2 regions of the Pseudomonas sp. SJZ080 genome follow, and region 2 is predicted to be linked to the other one. Evidence: riboswitches for the same ligand, from Rfam matches in the RefSeq annotation. Region 2 holds a riboswitch; the other holds the start of a gene.
The links. Region 2 has a riboswitch for cobalamin ahead of FBY04_RS03845 (CbtB-domain containing protein). Riboswitches for the same ligand answer to the same signal wherever they lie in the genome.

Region 1: it holds a riboswitch for cobalamin, as region 2 does, so the genes downstream of both, cobO (cob(I)yrinic acid a,c-diamide adenosyltransferase) here and FBY04_RS03845 (CbtB-domain containing protein) in region 2, are expected to answer to the same signal.

What each region holds. Positions count from the first base shown of each region.
Region 1 covers NZ_VIUK01000006.1:917-7,152, reverse strand. The annotation lists gene cobD (threonine-phosphate decarboxylase CobD) at 1-980, opposite strand, end outside; gene cbiB (adenosylcobinamide-phosphate synthase CbiB) at 973-1,881, opposite strand; gene bluB (5,6-dimethylbenzimidazole synthase) at 1,878-2,528, opposite strand; gene FBY04_RS10385 (cobyrinate a,c-diamide synthase) at 2,525-3,922, opposite strand; gene cobO (cob(I)yrinic acid a,c-diamide adenosyltransferase) at 3,919-4,530, opposite strand; cobalamin riboswitch at 4,611-4,846, opposite strand; gene FBY04_RS10375 (hypothetical protein) at 5,001-5,585, shown strand; gene FBY04_RS10370 (sorbosone dehydrogenase family protein) at 5,653-6,236, shown strand, end outside.
Region 2 covers NZ_VIUK01000002.1:297,393-303,628, reverse strand. The annotation lists partial or broken gene FBY04_RS03870 (hypothetical protein) at 1-527, shown strand, start outside; gene nfuA (Fe-S biogenesis protein NfuA) at 585-1,169, shown strand; gene cobM (precorrin-4 C(11)-methyltransferase) at 1,341-2,087, opposite strand; gene FBY04_RS03855 (cobalamin biosynthesis protein) at 2,170-2,583, opposite strand; gene FBY04_RS03850 (CbtA family protein) at 2,580-3,284, opposite strand; gene FBY04_RS03845 (CbtB-domain containing protein) at 3,296-3,487, opposite strand; cobalamin riboswitch at 3,606-3,834, opposite strand; cobalamin riboswitch at 4,010-4,223, shown strand; gene cobW (cobalamin biosynthesis protein CobW) at 4,323-5,384, shown strand; gene cobN (cobaltochelatase subunit CobN) at 5,388-6,236, shown strand, end outside.

The sequences.
Region 1 (6,236 bases), on a different contig from region 2:
TTGGCGTAGGCATCGAACGCTTGATCGAGTCGGGTCCAGTCGGCTTCTTCGCCAGGCAAGCCGAAACGCAGGCTGCTGTTGTGGGTGAACAAGCGCAGCAGAATGCCGTGCCGGGCCATGAACTCATGCAGTTCTTCGGCGCGATCGGTGGTCAGCCACTGAAACAGCGCACAACCACCCTGAGGTTTGAAACCGTGTTTTTCCAGCAGCACCGCCAGACGTTCGCTGGCTTGTTCGGTACGCACGCGTTGCCTGGCATGGCCTTCGGTATCCTGCAAACAGGCTTGGCCCAACACCCGAGTCGGTCCGCTGACGGCCCAGGGCCCGACTTGCTCGGCGAGCAATTTGAGCAGCTTGCGCTCCGCCAGCACGAACCCCAACCGCACACCGGCCAGACCAAAAAACTTGCCGAAAGAGCGCAACACGATCAAACCGACCTGATGGGCACACGGCGCCAGGCTCAGTTGGGGTGTGTTGTCCATGAACGCTTCGTCCACCACCAGCCAGCCACCGCGCTGGGCCAGTCTGGAATGCCAATCGAGAAGACGACTCGGAGTCAGGCTCAGGCCCGTGGGATTGTTCGGGTTGACCACCACCAGCACGTCGAGGCTGTCGAGGAAGAAGTCGACCTCCTGCTCCATTACTTCACGCACGACGTAGCCATTACGGCGCCACGCTTCGGCGTGCTCGGCGTAACACGGCGACAGCACGCCGACCTTGCCGACCCGACGCAAACGCGGCAGCAACTGGATCGCCATTTGCGAACCGGCCACCGGCAGCGCCTGCGCGGCACCGTAATAATCGCAAGCTGCTTGTTCCAGCCCGTCATCGCTTTCCGGCAATCGCGCCCAGGCGCGCAACGGAATGTCCGGGACTGGAAACGCCCAGGGCGCGAGGCCGCTGGACAGGTCAAGCCAATCGGCTTCGGCGATGCCGTATTCGAGCGCGGCCTTGCGCAACCGTCCACCGTGTTCAAGCATAGAATTCAGCCCCCACGCAAAGAATCAGCAGCCATAACCATACCCCGCGCTGGACCAATTGCCAGCCACGGTCAATGGAGTCGGCATCCGCCGGCACGCCTTCGCCCAACGGCGGACGCTGATGCAATTCGCCGTGATAAATCGCCGCCCCGCCCAACTCGACGCCCAGCGCACCGGCACCGGCGGCCATCACCGGACCGGCGTTCGGGCTGTCCCAGGTCGGGCCCTGGGTGCGCCAGCATTTCAGGGCGAGTCGGGTTTTGCCCAACAGCGCGTAGGTCAATGCGACCAGTCGCGCAGGAATATAGTTGAGCACGTCGTCGATCTTCGCTGCGGCCCAGCCGAAACGTTCGAAGCGCTCGTTGCGATAACCCCACATCGCATCCAGCGTATTGCTCAATCGGTAGAGCACCACGCCGGGCGCACCGGCCACGGCAAACCAGAACAGCGCGGCAAACACCGCGTCACTGCCGTTCTCCAGGACGGATTCGGTGGCGGCACGAGCGACTTCGGTTTTATCCAGTTCACTGGTCTGGCGACTGACCAGGTAACCGACACGCGTGCGCGCTTCCTCCAGATCATCACTGCGCAGCGCCTTCGCCACAGGCGTGACGTGTTCACCGAGGCTGCGCATGCCGAGCGCGCAATAGAGCGCGAGAATCTCGACGATCCAGCCGACATAAGGCGCCCAGGAAAAAGCCGTGGCGAGCAAGGTCAGCGGCACGACCGCGATCACCCAGGCGGTAACGCCGTGGCTGCGCCAGCCGCGTCCACCGCCATTGAAACGTTGTTCGATGCGGTCGGCAAAACGGCCGAACGCCACCAGCGGATGCCAGCGCCTGGGTTCACCCAGCAGCGCATCCAGCGCAACTGCGGCGATACTCAACAACGCCACACTCATTGACTCACTCCCCAAAAATTCTCATACAGCAATTCACTTAGCGGACGCGCCTGCGCCCAGCCTTCGAGTACCAGCATCGGCGCCGGATAGAATTCCTTGACCGGCCCGAGGCAAAGAATCGCCAAGGGCTTGGCTCCGACGGGCAACCCCAGCAGATCGGCCAAGGCTTGCGGTTCGAATAAAGAGACCCAGCCCATGCCGAGTCCTTCGGCACGGGACGCCAGCCACAGGTTCTGGATTGCGCAGGACAGCGAGGCCATGTCCATTTCCGGCAAGGTCCGGCGACCGAAAATGTGGCGTTCACGATCGTCCATCAGCGCGGCGACCAACACTTCTGCGCAATCGTTGATGCCTTCGACTTTCAGCTTCATGAATTCGTCGGTGCGTTCGCCGAGGGCTTCGGCGGTGCGGATGCGTTCTTCTTCCACCAGCAACTGGATCTTTCCGCGCAGGGCGCGATCGCTGATGCGGATGAATCGCCAGGGCTGCATCAGGCCGACGCTTGGGGCCTGATGCGCGGCTTCGAGCAGGCGCCGGAGCAACTCGGGTTCGACGGTGCCACCGCTGAAGTGGCGCATGTCTCGGCGCTCGGCTATCGCGCGATACACCGCCTCCCGTTCGGCCGGACTGAATGCGTTGTCGGTCATGGCCTCTTCGCGAGCAAGCCCGCTCCCACAGGGGTTAGGTGATCCAGTGTGGGAGCGACGGTGCGACGATTCGACGTGTTCGCGATGGCGTCCTCACGGTCAGGCGCAAACAACGCGGCAACAGCCGTCGGATTGGACGGAAAATAAAAATGCACGTAGGAAGCCGTCATCCGTCCCTCACGATAAACCGCTTCCGCACCCCGCCCGCCGTTAGGGCTCAGGCCACGGGCAATCGGCTCAAGTTCGGTACTGGTCAACGAATGGTGATAGGTATGCCCACGCAGCGAACCTTCGGGTAACTCGACCGCCTGCAACGCCAGTGCCGCCAGCCGTTTCTGCATCACCGCGTCACCGGCCAGCAAACCGACCAGCTCTGCGCGAGTACCTTCGACATCGGTCAACGAATCGAGCAAATACAACATCCCGCCACACTCGGCCAACAATGGCTTGCCCGCCGCGTGGTGAGCGCGGATGGCATTGAGCATCGGGGCGTTCTGCGCCAGCGCCACATGGTGTAACTCCGGGTAACCGCCCGGCAGATAGAGGCTGTCAGCCTCCGGCAATTGCGCGTCGCGGATCGGCGAGAAAAACAGCAACTCGGCACCCATGGCTCGCAGCAAGTCCAGACTTGCGCCGTAGGTGAATGCGAAGGCTTCGTCGCGGGCCACGGCAATTCGCACACCGGCCAACAACGGCTCGGCGGCGATCACGTCCGGCGCAGCGAATTCCACTGCGGGTGGCAGCGCGACTTCGCAACTGCTGGCCAAGGCATCGGCCGCCGCATCCAGGCGCAGATCGAGATCGTTCAATTCACTGGCCTGGACCAGGCCGAGGTGCCGACTCGGCAATTCAATCCCGGTTTCCCGGGACAACGCGCCGTACCAGCGCAAGCCTTCAGTGAGGCTGCCTTCAAGCAATTGCGCATGGCGCAAAGTGCCCACACGGTTGGCCAGCACTCCGGCGAACGGCAGGTCCGGCTGATACTTCGCCAACCCCAACGCCAGCGCGCCGAAGGTCTGCGCCATCGCCGTGCCGTCGATCACCCCGAGCACCGGCACACCGAAATGCCGCGCCAGGTCAGCGCTGGAAGGCGTGCCGTCGAACAAGCCCATGACACCTTCGATCAGGATCAGATCCGCTTCGCCGGCGGCTTCCCACAACAGTCGACGACTTTCCTGCTCGCCGACCATCCACATGTCCAGTTGATAGACCGGCGCACCGCTGGCGCGCTCGAGAATCATCGGATCGAGAAAGTCCGGGCCGCATTTGAACACGCGCACCTTGCGCCCCTGATTGCGATGCAAACGGGCCAGCGCGGCAGTGACGGTGGTCTTGCCCTGACCGGAGGCCGGCGCGGCAATCAAGACCGCCGGGCAATGACGGGGCTGATTCACAGCTCGACGCCTTTTTGCGCTTTGATCCCGGCCTGGAAGGCGTGCTTGATGACGCCCATTTCAGTGACGGTGTCGGCCAGTTCGATCATTTCCGGCTTGGCGCCGCGGCCGGTGACGACCACGTGCTGCATTGGCGGACGCGCCTGCAAGTCGCTGAGCACCTGATCAAGATCGAGGTAACCGTGCTTGAGGGCGATGTTCAATTCATCCAGCACCACCAGACCGACCGACGGATCACGCAACAATTCACGGGAAACGGCCCAGGCGGCTTCGGCGGCGGCGATGTCACGCTGGCGGTCCTGGGTTTCCCAGGTAAAGCCCTCGCCCATCACATGAAAACGCACCTGCTCGGGAAAGCGCCGGAAAAACAGTTCTTCGCCCGTGCTGTTGCGGCCCTTGATGAACTGCACCACGCCGCACTGCATGCCGTGGCCCATGGAGCGGGCGAGCATGCCGAACGCCGAGCTGCTTTTGCCTTTGCCATTGCCGGTCAGCACCAGCAGCAGGCCGCATTCATTCGGCGAATTGGCGATGCGTTCGTCGATCACGGCTTTTTTGCGCAGCATGCGCGCCAGATGGCGTTCGTCACGATCGGGAGTATCAGTCATGGGGGAGCTCTCCGTTGAGGCTGGATAACGGCGGGCAGGCACAAGAATAGACGGCAAGAAGCCTGGCATCGCCCACCGTGATGCCGCTGGATGGATCAGGCCGGTCTCCGGGCTCATGAGCGGCGTTTCGCCTGACTGCGCGCCTTCCCATGCCGGTATCGACACAGTGGCAAAAATGCTCAGTCTTCACTCATTTACCGTTGCGGGGGCAGCGCCGGAATCGTGATTGTTCCTGAATTGAACGAACGCACTCACCGGCTTCCCTGTTTCACTCTGTCGACCAAGGTCACAGAGCACCTGAAACAAGCCGCGAAGGTTAGAGGGTTGGGGGTGGAGCGTCAATTAAAGCCGGGACGCCGTCGGGCGAATAACTGCCGCTGATCAATTTACTGACGCCAATCTTGTGCCACACTTCCAGCAGTGATATCAAAGAGCCACAACCCCACATCACAATAACAAGGGTAAGCCACATGCAAGGCATGATCATCAGCAATCCGAAGCTGGAATTCCTGCGCCCGGTTCTCGAACGCTGGTTTGACTGTATCGACCGTTATAACGCCGTGCGCGGCGATAATGACACGCCTTACTGGTACGACGAAAAAGCCAACCTCGGCTTGCTCTCGGCCGCCGCGTGGATGGCGGAAATGGTCACGCTGCAACAGACCCCCAGCCGCAAACAGAACGAGGAAGGTGAACGCAACGCCCGCGCCGACCTGTTCATCGCCACCAGCGAAGAGCGTGCCTACCTTCAAGCCACGCAACGCTGGCCGCGGGTCAACAGCCTGAACCTGACACAAGCGCTGGCCGATATCACCAGCGACGCCAGGCGAATCAGCTACGCCAGCGACCTGAAAGTCGGCTGCCTGTTCGTTGCACCGCAAAAAGCCCAGCACGGCGCTACCCCGGAAGAACTCCAGGACATGGTCGACGACCTGCAAAAGGAACACACCTGTGCCGTCGCCTGGTATTTCCCCTACGCGTATCGCAAGTTGCGCAATGAAGCGGGCAACTATCACCCCGGCATCGCCGTGCTGTTCAAGGAAGCCCGCGGCTGACGGTTGAACCATCGCGGGCTTGCGCTTCTCTACTGATCAGGTCACTGCATTTTTAGGGAAGATCAGCATGCGCAAGCCCCCGTTCGTTCTCGTCATCGTCCTCGCCGGAGGGCTCGTCGCCTGCGGCGAAACCTCCAGACTGCAAGTCTCCGACGGCACCGGCCCGTCGCCCAAACTGCCCGAACCGAACAAAACCCTGATCCCGACGGTGAACATCGCCCCGGCGATCGGCTGGCCGGACGGTGCGAAACCCATCGCCGCCGCGGGCACTCAGGTGGCGGCGTTCGCCGAAGGCCTCGATCACCCGCGCTGGCTGTATGTGCTGCCGAACGGTGACGTGCTCGTCGCCGAAACCAACGCGCCGCCAAAACCCGATGACGGCAAAGGCGTTAAAGGCTGGGTCATGAAGAAAGTCATGGGACGCGCCGGTGCCGCCGTGCCGAGCCCGAACCGCATTACACTGTTGCGGGACAAGGATCATGACGGCATCGCCGACACCCGTACGGTGTTTCTGGAAAACCTCAATTCGCCCTTCGGCATGACGCTGGTCGGCAATGACCTGTATGTCGCCGACACGGACCGCTTGCTGCGTTTCCACTATGAGAATGGCGACACGGCCATCAAGTCGCAGCCGATCAAAGTGGTAGACCT
Region 2 (6,236 bases):
TGGTGATATTCCTGTCCACCGAGGGCAAGTCGCTGCCGCCGGGGCGGTTTCTGTCCCGGGCGTTGCTGTTCCGTTTGCAGGCACGGTTGCTGATCGTCGCTGCGCTGCTGTTTGCAGTGTGCCAGGCGTGGACCGGTTACGGCTGGATCAGCGAGTTTTACCGTTCGGACATTGTTTATGAGTTTCTGCTGGGGATTGCCATCGGCATGACCTACCGCCGTGGCTGGATCAAACCCGTTTTATGGTTGCCATTGCTGGCGCTGGCGTGCATGGCGCTGGAACGCTTTTTCGAGAACCGCCGGATGTACCTGATGCACGTGTTGGTGCTGTCTGCCGGAGGTTTTGTCGCACAACGTTATGGCGTAAACCCCTACGTCATGTTCACCGTTTGCGTTGCGACCATTGGCGTGGCGTCGTGGGCAAGTTACGAATGGGTGGAAAAAAGCAGCTATCGGTGGCTTAAAGCGCGGATTGGCGGCGAACTGCCTGATCGCGGCGAACTGGCGCTTTCCCGACAAAAATACTAGGACTTTGTACGGCGCGATGATTGGCGTAAACTGCGCCCAAGCCTGCGAGGAGTTTCCATGACCGCTATTACCATCACCGACGCCGCCCACGATTACCTGGCTGATCTGCTCTCCAAGCAGAACACCCCGGGCATCGGCATCCGCGTCTTCATCACCCAGCCTGGCACCCAATACGCCGAAACCTGCATTGCCTATTGCAAGCCGGGCGAAGAAAAACCCGAAGACACCGCGCTGGGGCTGAAAAGCTTCACTGCTTATATCGATTCGTTCAGCGAAGCTTTCCTGGACGACGCGGTTGTCGACTACGCCACCGACCGCATGGGCGGCCAGCTGACCATCAAGGCGCCAAACGCCAAAGTCCCGATGGTCAACGCCGACAGCCCGGTCAACGAGCGCATCAACTATTACCTGCAAACCGAAATCAACCCGGGGCTCGCCAGCCACGGCGGTCAGGTCAGCCTGATCGATGTGGTTGATGACGGCATCGCCGTGCTGAAGTTCGGCGGCGGTTGCCAAGGCTGCGGCCAGGCGGACGTCACCCTGCGTGAAGGCATCGAGCGCACCTTGCTCGAGCGCATTCCCGAACTGAAAGGTGTTCGCGACGTGACCGACCATACGCAGAAAGAAAACGCCTACTACTAAGGTGTTCGCTGCAGAAACGAAAAAACGGCACCCGTGAGTGCCGTTTTTTTATGGGTGAATTTCACTGACGCCTTCGTGAGCAAGCCCGCTCCCACATTTGTTCGCCGTCGTTCACAGATGTTGTGTTCGCTGAAGATTTAATGTGGGAGCGGGCTTGCTCGCGATGGGGCCCTACGGTCGATACAAATGCGCATGCCCGGCGCGATACAGCGATGACTCACTGAAGTGATCGCTCCCCAACACCCGACCCACCAGAATCAACGCCGTGCGCCGAAACCCCTTCGCCTCGACCTTCCCGGCAATATCCGCAATCGTTCCTACTACCCAATCCTGATCCGGCCAGGTCGCCCGATGGATCACCGCAATCGGGCAGTCCGCGCCGTAATGTGGCAGCAATTCCACGAGGATTTTCTGCAGATGATTGACCCCCAAATGAATCGCCATGGTCGCCCCATGCTGCGCCAGACTCCCCAACTCTTCACCCGCGGGCATCACAGTCTTGTCAGCGTAGCGAGTCAGAATCACGCTCTGTGACACGTCCGGCAATGTCAGCTCCGCACCCAAAAGCGCCGCGCAGGCCGCCGTGGCGGTGACACCGGGAATGATCTCAAACGGAATATCGAGTTCGCGCAGGTAGCGAATCTGTTCGCCAATCGCGCCATAAAGACTTGGGTCGCCTGAATGCACCCGCGCCACATCCTGGCCATTGGCATGGGCGGTCTTGATCAGTTCGATGATCTGTTTCAAGTGCAGTTCGGCGCTATTGACCACCCGTTCGGCGCGATGGCCTTCCAGCACCGCGGCAGGTACCAGGGAGCCGGCGTAGATGATCACCGGGCAACTGCGGATCAGCCGCTGGCCTTTGACGGTGATCAGTTCCGGGTCGCCGGGACCTGCGCCAATGAAGTAGACGGTCATCGTCGTTTCCTGTCAGAAAAAGGGTCTGGGCAAAGCTACAGATGAAGATTGCTCATGATCGAGGGCGGGATTATCGAGGATTTTACGCAGCGCTGGCCAATGCCAGGGTCGCCTGGGCGTATTTTTGTCGTGAGATCAACAGTTTTGCCGGTGCCTGAGCCAGTTGTTCTGCGAGGGCGAGGGCGGCGCTTTCCGCTACGCCATAGCAGCCGGTGCGCTCAAAAGCGATGTCCGAGCGGTGGCTGAGTTGAGGTTGATAACCAGCCAGTTGCTCACTGCTGAAGTACATCAAGGGCAGCGCGAGTTGTGCGGCGAGTTCGATCAGGCCAGGCTCGTCGCGCTTCAGGTCGATGCTGGCCAGGGCCTTGATCTGGTGAAGTCCGATTTGATGCGCCTGTAATGCCTGATCGAGTAACGCCCGCAGCGTGCTGACGGGGCAGCCGCGCTGGCAGCCCAGGCCGACCACCAAAGTCGGCGCTGTGCCGGTATCCGTCATGCGTGGTATTGGCCATCGCTTTTGCGGCGGAACAACCAGGCGCTGATCAGGCCAAGGGCCAGCCAGAACGCCACGTTGGTCAGCTGCGAAGCGATTTTGAACTGGGATTCCAGGGCTTCCGGCGCGAGCATCGAGTGCACTTCCGGTTGCGGCGCACCGATGACGTGAGGAACGGCGAGAATCGCCACACCCAGGATCTTCATCAGCCAGTGGCGGCTGAACACGATCAGCGCGATGCCGACAGCGGTGGACGCTGCAGTGCCGATCCACCAGATTTGCCGTTGTGCCAGGTCCGCCGCGGCAGTGCCCGGCAGTTCCGGTGGCAGGCCCAGGGTCGGCGCCAGTACAAACGTCGCGTAACCAGCCAGACCCCAAAGCAGACCCTGGGAGGTTTTGGTTGGCGCACGCAAGGTGTAGAGGCCGGCGAGCATCAGCGCGAAACCGACAGCCACCACCAGGTTGCCGCCAGTCGTCGACAGCACGCGCTGCCAGCCGTCTTCCGGCTCCCAGGCTTCGGCATCATGGGTGTGAGCGGCGGTACCGGCGGCGTGTTCGTGAACTTCAACCGCAGCCGGCTCGGATTTTTCGTAAGTCTCAGCCTGCAGAATCAGCGGGGCGACCCAGAAACTTTGCAGCAGAGTCAGCAACAGGGCGGCCAGCAGCCCGGTGAAACCCGCGGTTTGCGCAATACGCTTGATCATGTCGGCAGGTCTCAATGGCACGGGAAGGCAGAGCTGTGGCGGGTATCGTGCGCTGCGTTGTGCACTGCTTCGATGTGCGAAAAACCGGCGAAATACACAAGGCACGCGCCAAGAATCGACGCACACACGGCGGCGGTCAGGCGTTGGCTCAGGGTTGTTGTGGTGCTGGCGGTGCTGTGGCCGGTGCTGCTGATGATCGACATGGCGCTTCCCTCTGGTCTGTCAGCGGGTGAATAGAGCGCATGGAAGATCCCTGCGAATCGGGCTCGCAGAGATTCAAACAGCGCCCGCCCACCGCGGGTTTGTTATTCAGTGAACAGAACGTCACTTTGTGTTGCGGGCCGGTCTCCGGGCTCGCGAGGGGCTTGGGCGTCAGCCGAAACCTGCAAGCGTCACCTTCCCATGCCTAACTGCTGGCACAGTGGATCTGACGCTTCGCTCGCTTACCGTTGCGGGGGCAGCACCGGACTGACATGGCTTTGAGTAAAGCACATGATTCACCGGTTTCCCGTTTCACCCTGTGAAGGGCACCCGTAACAAGGTGCGTAGGAGAGCATGGGCAGGGGTTGGGCGTCAATTGGCAGGGGTTCTCAATTGGGATTGAAATGATGATTTGTAGGAGCTGCCGAAGGCTGCGATCTTTTGATCCTGTTTTTTAAAAGCAAAATCAAAAGATCGCAGCCTTCGTCAGCGCCTACAGACATTGACCCGCCCCAAGACGATGCGTAGCCTTGCGCTTTCGAGGTTCTTCGGCGTTTGCCGAAGCTAAGAAGGGAACGCGGTCGATGCCGCGGCTGCCCCCGCAACTGTGAACGGTGATGTTCGCTGCCACGCCACTGCACGCTCCAGCCCTGGAGCCCGCGGGAAGGCGCAGCAAACGCCAGTCCAGCGACTGGCACACCGTCAGCCAGGAGACCTGCCTCGACACGAATTCTCACTACAACCGGGCGGGGTGATCCGGTGGCGAAATCTTCCGCGCGCGCATTCGTTGCAGCGGTCGTCGTCCCGTATGCCCGCCACCTTGCCAAAGGGCATCCGATGAAAACACTGGCCAAACTCCCCGTCACCATCGTTACCGGCTTCCTCGGCTCGGGCAAAACCACCTTGCTGCGGCACATGCTGGACAACGCTCAGGGCCGCCGCATTGCGGTGATCGTCAACGAGTTCGGCGAACTGGGCATCGACGGCGAAATCCTCAAGCAATGTTCCATCGGCTGCACCGAAGAAGAAGCCAACGGCCGGGTCTACGAACTGGCCAACGGCTGCCTGTGCTGCACCGTCCAGGAAGAATTCTTCCCGGTGATGCGCGAACTGGTCGCTCGTCGCGGCGACCTTGACCACATCCTGATCGAAACCTCCGGCCTGGCCCTGCCAAAGCCTTTGGTGCAAGCCTTCCAGTGGCCGGAAATCCGCAGCGCCTGCACGGTTGACGCGGTGATCACCGTGGTCGACAGCCCGGCTGTTGCCGCCGGCACTTTCGCGGCCTTCCCGGATCAGGTCGACGCCCAGCGCAAACTCGACCCGAACCTGGACCACGAATCGCCCCTGCACGAACTGTTCGCCGACCAACTGGCCAGCGCCGACCTGGTGATTCTCAACAAGGCCGACCTGATCAGCCCGGAAGACCTGGCTCGCGTACGCCTGGAAGTCGCCGAAGAACTGCCGCCGGCGGTGAAAGTCATCGAAGCCAGCAGCGGTCGCCTGCCACTGGACGTGCTGATCGGCCTCGGCGCCGGTTCCGAAGAGCACATCGACAGCCGTCACAGCCATCATGATCACCACCATGAAGGCGAAGATGATCACGATCACGACGCGTTCGACTCCATTTCCATCGAACTGCCACAAGCCGACGAAAGCCTGCTGCTGGACGCGCTGACCCAACTGGTGGTCAAGCACGGCATTCTGCGGGTCAAAGGCTTCGCCGCCATCCCGAACAAACCGATGCGTCTGTTGATCCAGGGCGTGGGCACGCGTTTCGACAAGCACTTCGATCGTCAGTGGGGCACTGATGAAGCGCGCACCACGCGTCTGGTGTTGATCGGTCAGGAGTTGGACGCCGCGCAACTCGAAGTGCAACTGCGCGCCGCGCTCAGCGTTTAACCCATGCACCTGCTCAGGACCCAGCCCGGCGCTTTCGTGTCGGACGACAACATTGCCGACCTTGGACAAACCCCCGCCGAGCTGGTGATCCTGTGCAGCGGTGATTCCAGCCTGGCGCTGCTCGCCGAAGCGGCGCAGCAATTGCCGGACCATTACCCGAGCGTGCGCCTGGCCAATCCGATGCAGGTGCAGAACCATGCGTCGGTCGACCTGTATGTCGATGAAGTGCTGCGCCACGCCAAGGTAATTCTGATTTCGCTGCATGGCGGCATTGCCTATTGGCGTTACGGCGTCGAGCGTCTGGTCGAGCTTTCGCAGCGCGGCGTGCAGCTGATTCTGGTGCCCGGCGATGATCGCCCGGACCCGGAGCTCAGCGACCTCAGCACGGTTGGCGTCGAAGACCGCGACCGGCTCTGGCATTACCTGCGCCAGGGCGGCATGGCCAACGCCCTCGATCTGTTTCGCTGTCTGGCCAATCGCTGGCTGGATCGCGACTATGCGTGGGCCGAACCGCAAACCCTGCCGCGTACCGCGATCTATCACCCACAAAAAAGCCCCGCCGCATTGAGTGATTGGCACGCCGACTGGCAAGCCGGTCAACCGGTGGCGGCGGTGCTGTTTTACCGCTCGCATTTGCAGGCGGCGAACACTGCGTTCATCGATGTTTTCTGCCAGCGTTTGCAAACGGCGGGGTTGAACCCCTTGCCGATTGCCGTGGCCAGTTTGAAAGAGCCCGGCTGCCTGGCGGTGGTCGAGGACTGGCTGGATGAAGTCGAAGCAGGGGTGATTCTCAACACCACCGGTTTCGCTCAATCCAGCCCCGAAGCGCCGCATTTGCGGCCGTTCCGCCGC